Regions from separate parts of the Stenotrophomonas sp. Steno-C15 genome, predicted to be linked through region 1. Evidence: predicted binding sites of a transcription regulator. Region 1 holds the regulator's gene; the other holds the start of a gene.
What was found. The regulator HrcA, encoded in region 1, represses chaperone genes, less so after heat shock. The targets are predictions, from matches to a motif close to TTNGCACTCNNNNNNNNNGAGTGCNAA.

Region 1 (5,097 bases):
TGAGGGTGATCGAAACCGGCGGATTCTCCGCGGCGGCCCGCAGCCTGGACATGACGCCCTCGGCGGTCAGCAAGCTGGTGGCGCGGCTGGAGCAGCGGCTGGGCACGCGCCTGCTGCAGCGATCCACCCGCCAGCTGCAGCTGACCCCGGAGGGCTGCGCCTTCTACGAGCGCGGGCTGCGCGTGCTTGCTGACCTGGAAGAGGCCGAGCGCTGTGCGAGCGCGCATGCCGAACCGCGCGGGCGGCTGCGGGTGAATGCCAACGTGCCCTTCGGCCAGCATTTCCTGCTGCCGTTGCTGCCCATGTTCCTGCAGCAGCACCCGCAGGTGGGGGTGGATCTGACCCTGACCGATGAAGTGATCGATCTGCTCGAGCAGCGCACCGATGTGGCCGTGCGGGCCGGTCCGCTGAAGAGTTCCAGCCTGGTGGCACGACGGTTGGGGGCGACGCGGATGATGATCGTGGCCTCACCCGGCTATGCGCAGCGACACGGTCTGCCTGGCAACGTCGACGACCTGCAGACGCACAACCGGCTGGACATCGGCCATGCGCGGGCGATGCAGGGGTGGCCGCTGCTGCAGGGCGGCCAGGTGCTGCGCGTGCCCACCAGCGGCAATGCGCGCGCCAGCAACGGCGATGCCCTGCGGCAGCTGGTGCTGGGAGGGCTCGGGCTGGCCCGGCTGGCCGCGTTCCAGGTCAGGGACGACATAGCGGCCGGGCGGCTGCTGCCGGTGCTGGAAGAGGCCAATCCCGGCGATCTGGAAGAGGTGCACGCGGTATTCCTGGGGCAGGGTGGCTATCTGCCGCTGCGGGTGCGTGCGTTCCTGGATTTCCTGGTGGAAAAGGTGGATCTGGCGCGGCCGCTGGGGTGAACCTGCGGTGGGACGGACCGGGCGTCGCTCGGCGCCGCCGGCGTCAGACCTGCAGCAGCTTGCGGGCGGCGGCGCGCGCTTCCTTGCTCACTTCGACGCCACCGAGCATGCGTGCCAGTTCTTCCTCGCGTGCCTTGAGGTCCAGCTTCTCCACCGCACTCTGGGTCATGCCTTCCACCGGTGCCTTGCTGACCCGGTAGTGGGCATGGCCCTTGGACGCGACCTGCGGCAGGTGGGTCACGCACAGCACCTGGCGCTTCTCGCCAAGGGCGCGCAGTTTCTGGCCGACGATGTCGGCCACCGCGCCACCAATGCCCGAGTCGACTTCGTCGAACACCATGGTCGGCACGGCGTCCAGGTCGAGCGCGGCCACTTCGATTGCCAGCGAGATGCGCGACAGTTCGCCACCCGAGGCCACCTTGCGCAGGGCGCGTGGTGGTTGACCGGCATTGGCCGCGACCAGGAACTCCACGCGTTCGGCGCCCTGCGGGTCGGGCTTGCCGCCGTCCTGGGGTTCCAGCTCGATCAGGAACTGGCCACCGCCCATGCCCAGCTCGGCGATGATGCCGGTGGTGGTGGTCGACAGCGCGGCCGCCGCACTGCGCCGGCTTGTGGTCAGTGCTTCGGCCTGCACCCGCCAGGCGGCCGCGGCCTTGTCGATCTCGCCGGCCAGGCGCTGCAGCCGTTCGTCGGCGCCGCGCAGCTGCTCCACTTCGGCATGCATGCGCTCGCGCTGCGCGCCCAGTTCGTCCATCGGCACGCGATGCTTGCGCGCAAGGTCGTGCAGGCGGCCGAGACGGCGCTCGTTCTCCTCGAACTGCTCGGGGTCGGCATCCAGGTCGTCGTGCACGCGGTCGAGCAGGGACAGGGCTTCGTGCAGCTGGATCGACGCGTTTTCGATCAGGCTGTCCACCTCGCCCAGGCGCGGGTCGTGTTCGATCAGCCGGGCCAGTTCGTGCCGCACCTGCTGCAGCTGATCCAGCGCCGAGCTGCCCTCGTCGCCGTTGAGCTGGTTGCTGGCGGCCTGGCAGGCGGTCAGCAGCGCGCTGGCATGGGCCTGGCGCCGATGGCTGGCGCCCAGCGCGAGGATCGATTCGGGCTCCAGATCCTCACGGTCCAGTTCGCGCAGCTGATGCTCGAGGAAACCGATACGGTCACTGACGTCGCCCTGCTGCGACAGCGCCAGGGATTCATCGACCAGTGCCTGCCAGGCGGCTGCGGCGCGGCGGACCTGACGGCGCTCTTCCTCGTTGCCGGCATAGGCATCGAGCAGGGCCAGCTGGGAAGGACGCGCCAGCAGGGCCTGCTGTTCATGCTGGCCGTGGATTTCCACCAGCAGCGCGGCCAGTTCGCCCAGCTGGGCGAGGGTGACCGGGCGGCCGTTGATCCAGGCCCGCGAACCGCCGTCGGCGCGGATCACGCGGCGCAGCTGGCACTGGTCCTCATCGTCCAGCTCGTTGTCGGCCAGCCACTGGCGTGCGGCCTGCAGATGCTCCAGCGCGAACTCGGCCGACAGCTCGGCACGGGCGGCACCGTGGCGGACCACGCCACTGTCGGCGCGCAGGCCGGACAGGAAGCCCAGCGCGTCGACCATCAGCGACTTGCCGGCGCCGGTCTCGCCTGAAACCACGGTCATGCCAGGCCCGAATTCAAGTTCGGTAGCGCGGACGACGGCGAAATCCTTGATCGATAGGTGTCTGAGCATGGGTCTGGGGGTATCTGAGCCGCGCAACGCTAGCACGCGCACGCGGGCGGTCCAATGGCTTGCCAAGGTGATCCGGCGCCATTATCTAGTCTCCGTGTCTCACAGGTTGATTCCATGCACGGTTCCGCCGACCAACTCGCCCCGCGCGCGCGCCATCTGCTGCGCACGCTGATCGCGCGCCACATCCAGGATGGTGAGCCCGTGGGCTCGCAGACGCTGGCGCGCGTGGCCGGGCTGGAAGTCAGCCCGGCCACCATCCGCAACATCCTCGGCGACCTGGAGGACCTGGGCCTGCTGGCGTCGCCGCATACCTCCGCCGGGCGGATCCCGACCGCGCATGGCTACCGGGTGTTTGTCGACAGCCTGCTGCAGATGCAGCCGCCGGGCGAGGGCGAGCTGGCCCGCTTGCGCCAGGAACTGGCCGGTGGCGGCAGCACCCAGGCCCTGCTCGGCAGTGCCTCCGAGCTGCTGTCGGCGATGAGCCACTTCGTCGGCGTGGTCAGCGCGCCGCGGCGCGAGCAGTTCGCCTTCCGCCAGATCGATTTCGTGGCGCTGGACGGCCGCCGGGTGCTGGCGATCCTGGTGTTCGCCGACAACGAGGTCCAGAACCGGGTGATCGAAACCCGCCAGGACTTCGCGCCGGGCCAGCTGGAGCAGGTCGCCAATTACCTCAACGCCCATTTCGCCGGGCTGCCGCTGGCGGAGATCCGGGCGCGCCTGCTGCTGGAGCTGCGCGATGCCCGCTCCGAGCTGGAGCAGCTGCTGGCGCACAGCATCGAACTGGCCGAGCAGGCCCTGCAGCCCGCGGCCGACGACATGCTGGTGGCGGGCCAGACCCGCCTGATGGGGGTCCAGGACCTGTCCGACCTGGAGCGCCTGCGTGAACTGTTCGAGCTGTTTTCCAGCAAGCGCGAGATCCTGCAGCTGCTGGAGCGGACCATCCAGGCCCCGGGCGTGCGCATCTTCATCGGCGAAGAGACCGGGATGATGCCGCTGCAGGGCGTTTCGCTGGTGACCGCCCCGTATGCGGCCAACGGGCAGGTGCTGGGCGTGCTGGGGGTGATCGGGCCGAAGCGGATGGCCTACGACCGCATGATCCCGCTGGTACAGGCCACCGCCGACGTGCTGGGCGCGGCCTTTTCACCGACCGGGCGCGGATCCGGTGCCGCGGACGCTTGAAACGCAGCATCCCGCCCACACTAGGGTGGGTGGAGGCGGGGAGTGACCGCCAGGGACCCAGACATGAACCACGAACATCCAGATTTCGAATCCCAGCAGAGCGCCGCCGACGCGGCCGCCGCAGCAGGCGTCAATGACGAAGTGGAGCGCCTGCGCGCGGAAGTCGAGCAGGTCAGGGCCGATGCGCTGCGTGAGCGCGCCGACCTGGAGAACCAGCGCAAGCGCGTGGCCCGCGACATCGAGCAGGCCCGCAAGTTCGCCAACGAGAAGCTGCTGGGCGAACTGCTGCCCGTGTTCGACAGCCTGGATGCCGGCCTGAAGGCCGCCGGCGACGACCCGCACCCGCTGCGCGAGGGCCTGGAGCTGACCTACAAGCAGCTGCTGAAGGTCGCCGCCGACAACGGCCTGGTCCTGATTGACCCGACCGGCCAGCCGTTCAACCCGGAGCACCACCAGGCGATCAGCCAGGTGCCGGCCCCGGACGCCGCCCCGGGCAGCGTGGTGACCGTGTTCCAGAAGGGCTATCTGCTCAACGAGCGCCTGCTGCGGCCGGCGCTGGTGGTGGTGGCCGCCGACTGAGCGGTCGATCCGGGAGCGGCCGCCGGGCATGGCCCGGCGCTACCCCCGGATCGTCATCGCCGGGCCATGCCCGGCGAACCTTGAACGGCTGAACACAGCGTTCGGGAGATGGCTTGAATGTTCCACGAGCCTCCCCCACATCCCATTCATCCACCGGCCGAGCGGCCGGACTGACATCCACACAGCATTTCTCAGGAGTCTCCCCCATGGGCAAGATCATTGGTATCGACCTCGGCACCACCAACTCGTGCGTGGCGATCATGGACGGCGGCAAGGCCCGCGTCATCGAGAATTCGGAAGGCGATCGCACCACCCCGTCGATCGTCGCCTACACCAAGGACGGCGAAGTCCTGGTCGGTGCCTCGGCCAAGCGCCAGGCGGTGACCAACCCGAAGAACACCTTCTACGCGGTGAAGCGCCTGATCGGCCGCAAGTTCACCGACGCCGAGGTGCAGAAGGACATCGCCCACGTCCCGTACAGCATCCTTGCCCATGACAATGGTGATGCGTGGGTGGCCACCAGCGACGCCAAGAAGATGGCGCCGCAGGAAATCTCGGCCAAGGTACTGGAGAAGATGAAGAAGACCGCCGAGGATTTCCTCGGTGAGAAGGTCACCGAAGCGGTCATCACCGTGCCGGCCTACTTCAACGACAGCCAGCGCCAGGCCACCAAGGATGCTGGCCGCATCGCGGGCCTGGACGTCAAGCGCATCATCAACGAGCCGACCGCGGCCGCGCTGGCCTATGGCCTGGACAAGGGCG
Region 2 (5,097 bases), on a different contig from region 1:
GCACCCGGTCAGCGGTAGCGCCGGGCCATGCCCGGCGCGCGCAGCGGCAGATCGACGATTCCACCCGGGCGCGTCCCGGCGCTATCGATACTTCGCGCCGGTCCTGCATAATCGGGGCATGAGTGTCCTGCGCTTCGACAATGTCAGCAAACAGTACGCCGGTGGCCACGAAGCACTGATCGACGTCAGCTTCGAGGTCGCGCCGGGCGAGATGCTGTTCGTCACCGGCCATTCCGGGGCGGGCAAGAGCACCCTGCTCAAGTTGATCCACCTCGACGAGCGGCCCAGCCGCGGCGCGGTGGTCTTCGACGAGCGCAACCTGCTGAAGGTGCGCGGCGGCGACGTGCCGCGCCATCGGCGCGCGGTCGGTGCGGTGTACCAGGACCATCGCCTGCTGATGGACCGGACCATCGCCGAGAACGTGGCACTGCCGCTGATCCTGCGCGGTACGCGCCGTGGTGACATCGGCAAGCGCGTGCGTTCCGTGCTGGAACGGATGGGCCTGGGCCATCGCGAGAAGGCGCTGCCGTCGCAGCTGTCGGCCGGCGAACAGCAGCGCGTGGGCATCGCCCGCGCCATCGTGGGTGAACCCAAGCTGCTGGTTGCCGACGAGCCGACCGGCAACCTGGACCCGACCCTGGCGGCGGAGATCATGGCCCTGTTTGCCGAGCTGCCCGCGCGCGGCACCAGTGTGCTGGTGGTCAGCCACGACCTTCCCCTGCTGCGTCGCATGCGCAAGCGTGTGCTGATTCTCGACCACGGCCGGCTGGTGGACGACATCTCGCCGCAGGATCTGGCGGAGTAACGCATGGCGAAGAACGAAAACAGCGAAGCCGCCGCACCCTCGCGTCTCGGCGTGTGGTTCCAGCACCACGTGCACAGCGTGGTGTTCAGCCTGGGCCGCGCCTGCCGCAAGCCGTGGGCGACCCTGCTGACGGTGATGGTCATGGCGCTGGCGCTGGCGCTGCCACTGGGCCTGTCGATCGCGCTGGACAACCTCAAGCATTTCGCCGGCAGCGTGCAGCAGTCGCGCGACATCAATGTCTTCCTCAAGGGCACGGTGGATGGCCCGGGTGCGTTGCGCCTGGCCGGCCAGCTGCGCGACCGCGATGACGTCGGCGAGGTGACCGTGCGCACGCCCGAGCAAGGGCTGCAGGAGCTGCGCGATGCCGGCCTTGGCGAGGCGATCGACGCGCTGAATGACAATCCGCTGCCTTCGCTGCTGGTCATCACCCCGGGGCAGGGCAAGGACGATGCGCGTCTGGCGCGTGCGCTGGAAAGCCTGCCCGAGGCCGATCTGGTGCAGCACGATGCGCTGTGGCGGCAGCGTCTGGATGCGTGGCTGGCGTTCGGCGCGCGGCTGGTACAGGTGCTTTCGGTGCTGCTCGGCGTCGGCGCTGCGCTGGTGGTCGGCAACACCGTGCGCCTCGACATCCAGGCACGGCGCGAGGAAATCGGCGTGCTGCAGCTGCTCGGCGCCAGCGATGGCTTCATCCGCCGGCCCTTCCTGTATCTGGGCGCCTGGTACGGGCTGGGCGCCGGCGCGGTGGCGCTGGCCCTGATCGGTGTTGCCGGCGCCGCCCTGCGCGCGCCGCTGGCTGACCTGTCACGCAGCTACGGCAGCCCGTTCGTGCTGCACGGCCTGGACCTGCTGCATGGCAGCCTGGTCCTGCTGGGCACGCTGCTGCTGGGATGGCTGGGCGCGTGGCTGGTCACCGGCCACTTCCTCCGCCAGACCCGCCCGACCGACACCTGAGACCGGCATGCAACCGCAAGCGCTGAAGCACCTTGAAGGGCCCGCTACGCGGGTGATGGTGGTCGACGGTTCCAAACTGGTGCGCAAGCTGATCGCCGACGTGCTGCAGCGTGATCTGCCGGGCGTGGAGGTGATCGGCTGCGACAGCATCGAGGATGCCCAGCAGGCGCTGGCGCAGGGGCCGGTGGACCTGGTCACCACCTCGCTGACCCTGCGTGACGGCGACGGCCTGGCGCTGGCGCGGACGGTCCGCGAAGCTGCCGGCCAGGCGTACGTGCCGGTGATCGTGGTCTCCGGCGATGCGCAGCAGCATCTGGAGCAGCGGCGCTTCACCGAGTACGTCACCGACTATTTCGACAAGGCGCTGGGCCATGAGGCGCTGGCGACGTTCATCCGTGGCTATGTGCAGCCGCAGACCATTCCCGGGGCGACCATCCTCTACATCGAGGACAGCCGGGTGGTGGCGGAGGCGACCAAGCGCATGCTCGAACGCCAGCAGCTCAACGTGCTGCACGTGGTCAGTGCCGAAGAGGCCTTCACCCTGCTCACGGCCGAATCGCTGGGCCGCAGCCGCCACCGCATCGACCTGGTGTTGACCGACGTCACCCTGAAGGGCGAATTGAGCGGACGCGACGTGGTGCAGCGCGTGCGCGTGGATTTCGGCTACGGCAAACGCCGACTGCCGGTGCTGGTGATGACCGGCGACGGCAATCCACACAACCAGACCGGGTTGCTGCAGGCCGGTGCCAATGATCTGGTGCTGAAGCCGATCGAGGAGCGCCTGCTGGTGACCAAGGTGCTGTTCCAGCTGCGCCTGGCCCGCTTGAACGATGGACCCCTGTTGCGATGACCGATGACGTAGTGGACACCCCGACGATCCAGCTGGAACCGAGCTGGAAGCAGCAGGTCGGCGATTACCTGTTGCAGCCGCAGATGCGCGAACTCTCCACCTTCCTGCGCCAGCGCAAGGCGGCCGGCGCGGCGGTGTTCCCGCCGGGGCCGCAGATCTTCGCGGCGTTCGACGCCACGCCGTTCGAACAGGTGAAAGTGGTGATCCTGGGCCAGGACCCGTACCACGGGCGCGGCCAGGCGCATGGACTGAGCTTCTCGGTGCCCGCCGGCGTTCCGGTGCCGCCATCGCTGCTGAACATCTACAAGGAGATCGAAGGCGACCTGGGCATCCCCCGTCCCGATCACGGCTGCCTGGTGCCGTGGGCGCAGCGCGGCGTGCTGCTGCTCAATGCCGTGCTGACGGTGGAGGAGGGCAGGGCCGGCGCCCACCAGGGCCGCGGCTGGGAAGGCTTCACCGACCACGTGGTGGATGTGCTCAACCGCGAACGCGAAGGCCTGGTGTTCATGCTCTGGGGGGCCTACGCGCAGCAGAAGGGCAAGGTCATCGATACCCGGCGCCACCGTGTGCTGAAAGCCCCGCATCCCTCGCCGCTGTCGGCCCATCGTGGCTTCCTCGGCTGCCGGCATTTCTCGATGGCCAACGACTACCTGCAGCGTCGCGGGCAGGCGCCGATCGACTGGTCGCTGCCGCCGCGCGCGGCGCTTTGACCTCCGCCGGCAGCCGGGCCTGAACACCGGGCAACGTTTCCTGGCCTGAATGGGCCTCCGGAACGGCCCGTTCAGCTCCGCTTGACCGGAATCGGCCGGTTCCCGGCAGGTAATTGATTGAATTCCAAGGGATTGTGAATCCCGAAAAGCGCGCTCGCCACTGTCATCAAATCGCGCTACGGTAGGGCTCTGTTTGGGACCAGTGTTGCATCAATAGGATGCTGGAACTTTTTCCTCCTTTAGCAGTCCAAATCCCGGACTGCTAAGATGGGTGCCTATGAGCCAGAACACCTCTACTGCCCTTGTGGCAAACAATCTCCCGATTCCCAGTGCGCTCGGTTCGCTGGACGCCTACATCGGTGCCGTGCACCAGATCCCGGTGCTGTCGGTCGATGACGAACAGGACCTGGCCCGTCGCTTCCGCGACGGCAACGATCTGGACGCTGCCCGTGAGCTGGTGCATTCGCACCTGCGCTTCGTGGTGCACGTGGCCCGCGGCTACAACGGCTATGGCCTCGCCCTGGGCGACCTGATCCAGGAAGGCAACATCGGCCTGATGAAGGCGGTCAAGCGCTTCGACCCGGACATGGGCGTGCGCCTGGTTTCCTTCGCCGTGCACTGGATCCGTGCCGAGATGCACGAGTTCATCCTGAAGAACTGGCGCATCGTCAAGGTCGCCACCACCAAGGCGCAGCGCAAGCTGTTCTTCAACCTGCGCAAGTCGAAGACGCGCCTGGGCTGGATGAACGCCGCGGAAGTCAGCGCGGTGGCCAAGGATCTGAACGTGTCCGAGCGCGAGGTCATGGAAATGGAGTCGCGCCTGTCCGGTCGCGATATCGGTTTCGATGCGCCCAGCGACGAGGATGATGATCATGCGCCGCCGTCGCCGGCCGCATACCTGGTGGCCAACGATGAAGATCCGTCGATGGCCTACGAGCGTGCCGACAGCGAGGACAACCAGCTGCAGCTGCTGCGCGAAGGCATGGCCGAACTGGATGCGCGTTCGCGTGACATCATCCGCCGCCGTTGGCTGGATGCGGACAGCAAGGTGACGCTGCAGGAACTGGCAGACGAGTACGGCGTGTCGGCCGAACGCATCCGCCAGGTCGAGGCGAATGCCCTGAAGAAGATGAAGGCGCTGTTCACCGCGTAAGGCATGGATCTTAGGTTCGGTTTCTATCTCCGGCACCCGTTCTGATGAAAAGCCCCGGCGTTGGTCGGGGCTTTTCGTTTGGCCGGCATGGCAGTTAGTGATGCGGGCCGCTGATCGGGTGCTTCAGTAGTATCAGCCCATGGCTGGCACTCTTGCGCTGCCGGTAGCCGTTCAAGCCCTCGCGAGGTTTATAGCGAAGGGCCTGGCCCAATGCAGAATCGTCCCTTTGGCCTCAGTCCTAGAGTTGGACTCCGATGATTACCCTTCTGTGCTATGAATGCCAAGCCTTGCTTCAAGGCTCTTTCATGCATTGGAATGATGCGCAGGTTTGAGAGAACTGCAAGCGGTGTGTCGACCCGCTTCGGGGGAATTGAAGATCGAACTCGCAAGCTTGGTGTCATAGGCGCCTGGCTGTGCTGCCTGCTGCTGATGGGCCTTGGCCTGTCACCATCCGCAATCGCCCAGACAACGATCACATACATTCACACTGATGCCCTCGGCTCGGTTGTGGCCGAAAGCGATGCCAACGGCAACGTCATCAAACGATATGACTACGAGCCCTACGGGGCCGTGGTAAGCGGTCAGGTCACGGATGGACCTGGGTACGCCGGACATGTGAGTGACTCGG

Region 2: the regulator HrcA is predicted to act here: its motif matches at 3,556-3,582, upstream of rpoH (RNA polymerase sigma factor RpoH).

The regions. Positions count from the first base shown of each region.
Region 1 covers NZ_JBWJPF010000002.1:4,886-9,982, reverse strand. The annotation lists gene AC06FB_RS01980 (LysR family transcriptional regulator) at 1-872, shown strand, start outside; gene recN (DNA repair protein RecN) at 916-2,577, opposite strand; gene hrcA (heat-inducible transcriptional repressor HrcA) at 2,692-3,756, shown strand; gene grpE (nucleotide exchange factor GrpE) at 3,820-4,335, shown strand; gene dnaK (molecular chaperone DnaK) at 4,542-5,097, shown strand, end outside.
Region 2 covers NZ_JBWJPF010000008.1:120,241-125,337, reverse strand. The annotation lists gene ftsE (cell division ATP-binding protein FtsE) at 119-805, shown strand; gene ftsX (permease-like cell division protein FtsX) at 809-1,756, shown strand; gene AC06FB_RS08915 (response regulator) at 1,764-2,606, shown strand; gene ung (uracil-DNA glycosylase) at 2,603-3,316, shown strand; gene rpoH (RNA polymerase sigma factor RpoH) at 3,594-4,469, shown strand; gene AC06FB_RS08900 (RHS repeat domain-containing protein) at 4,788-5,097, shown strand, end outside.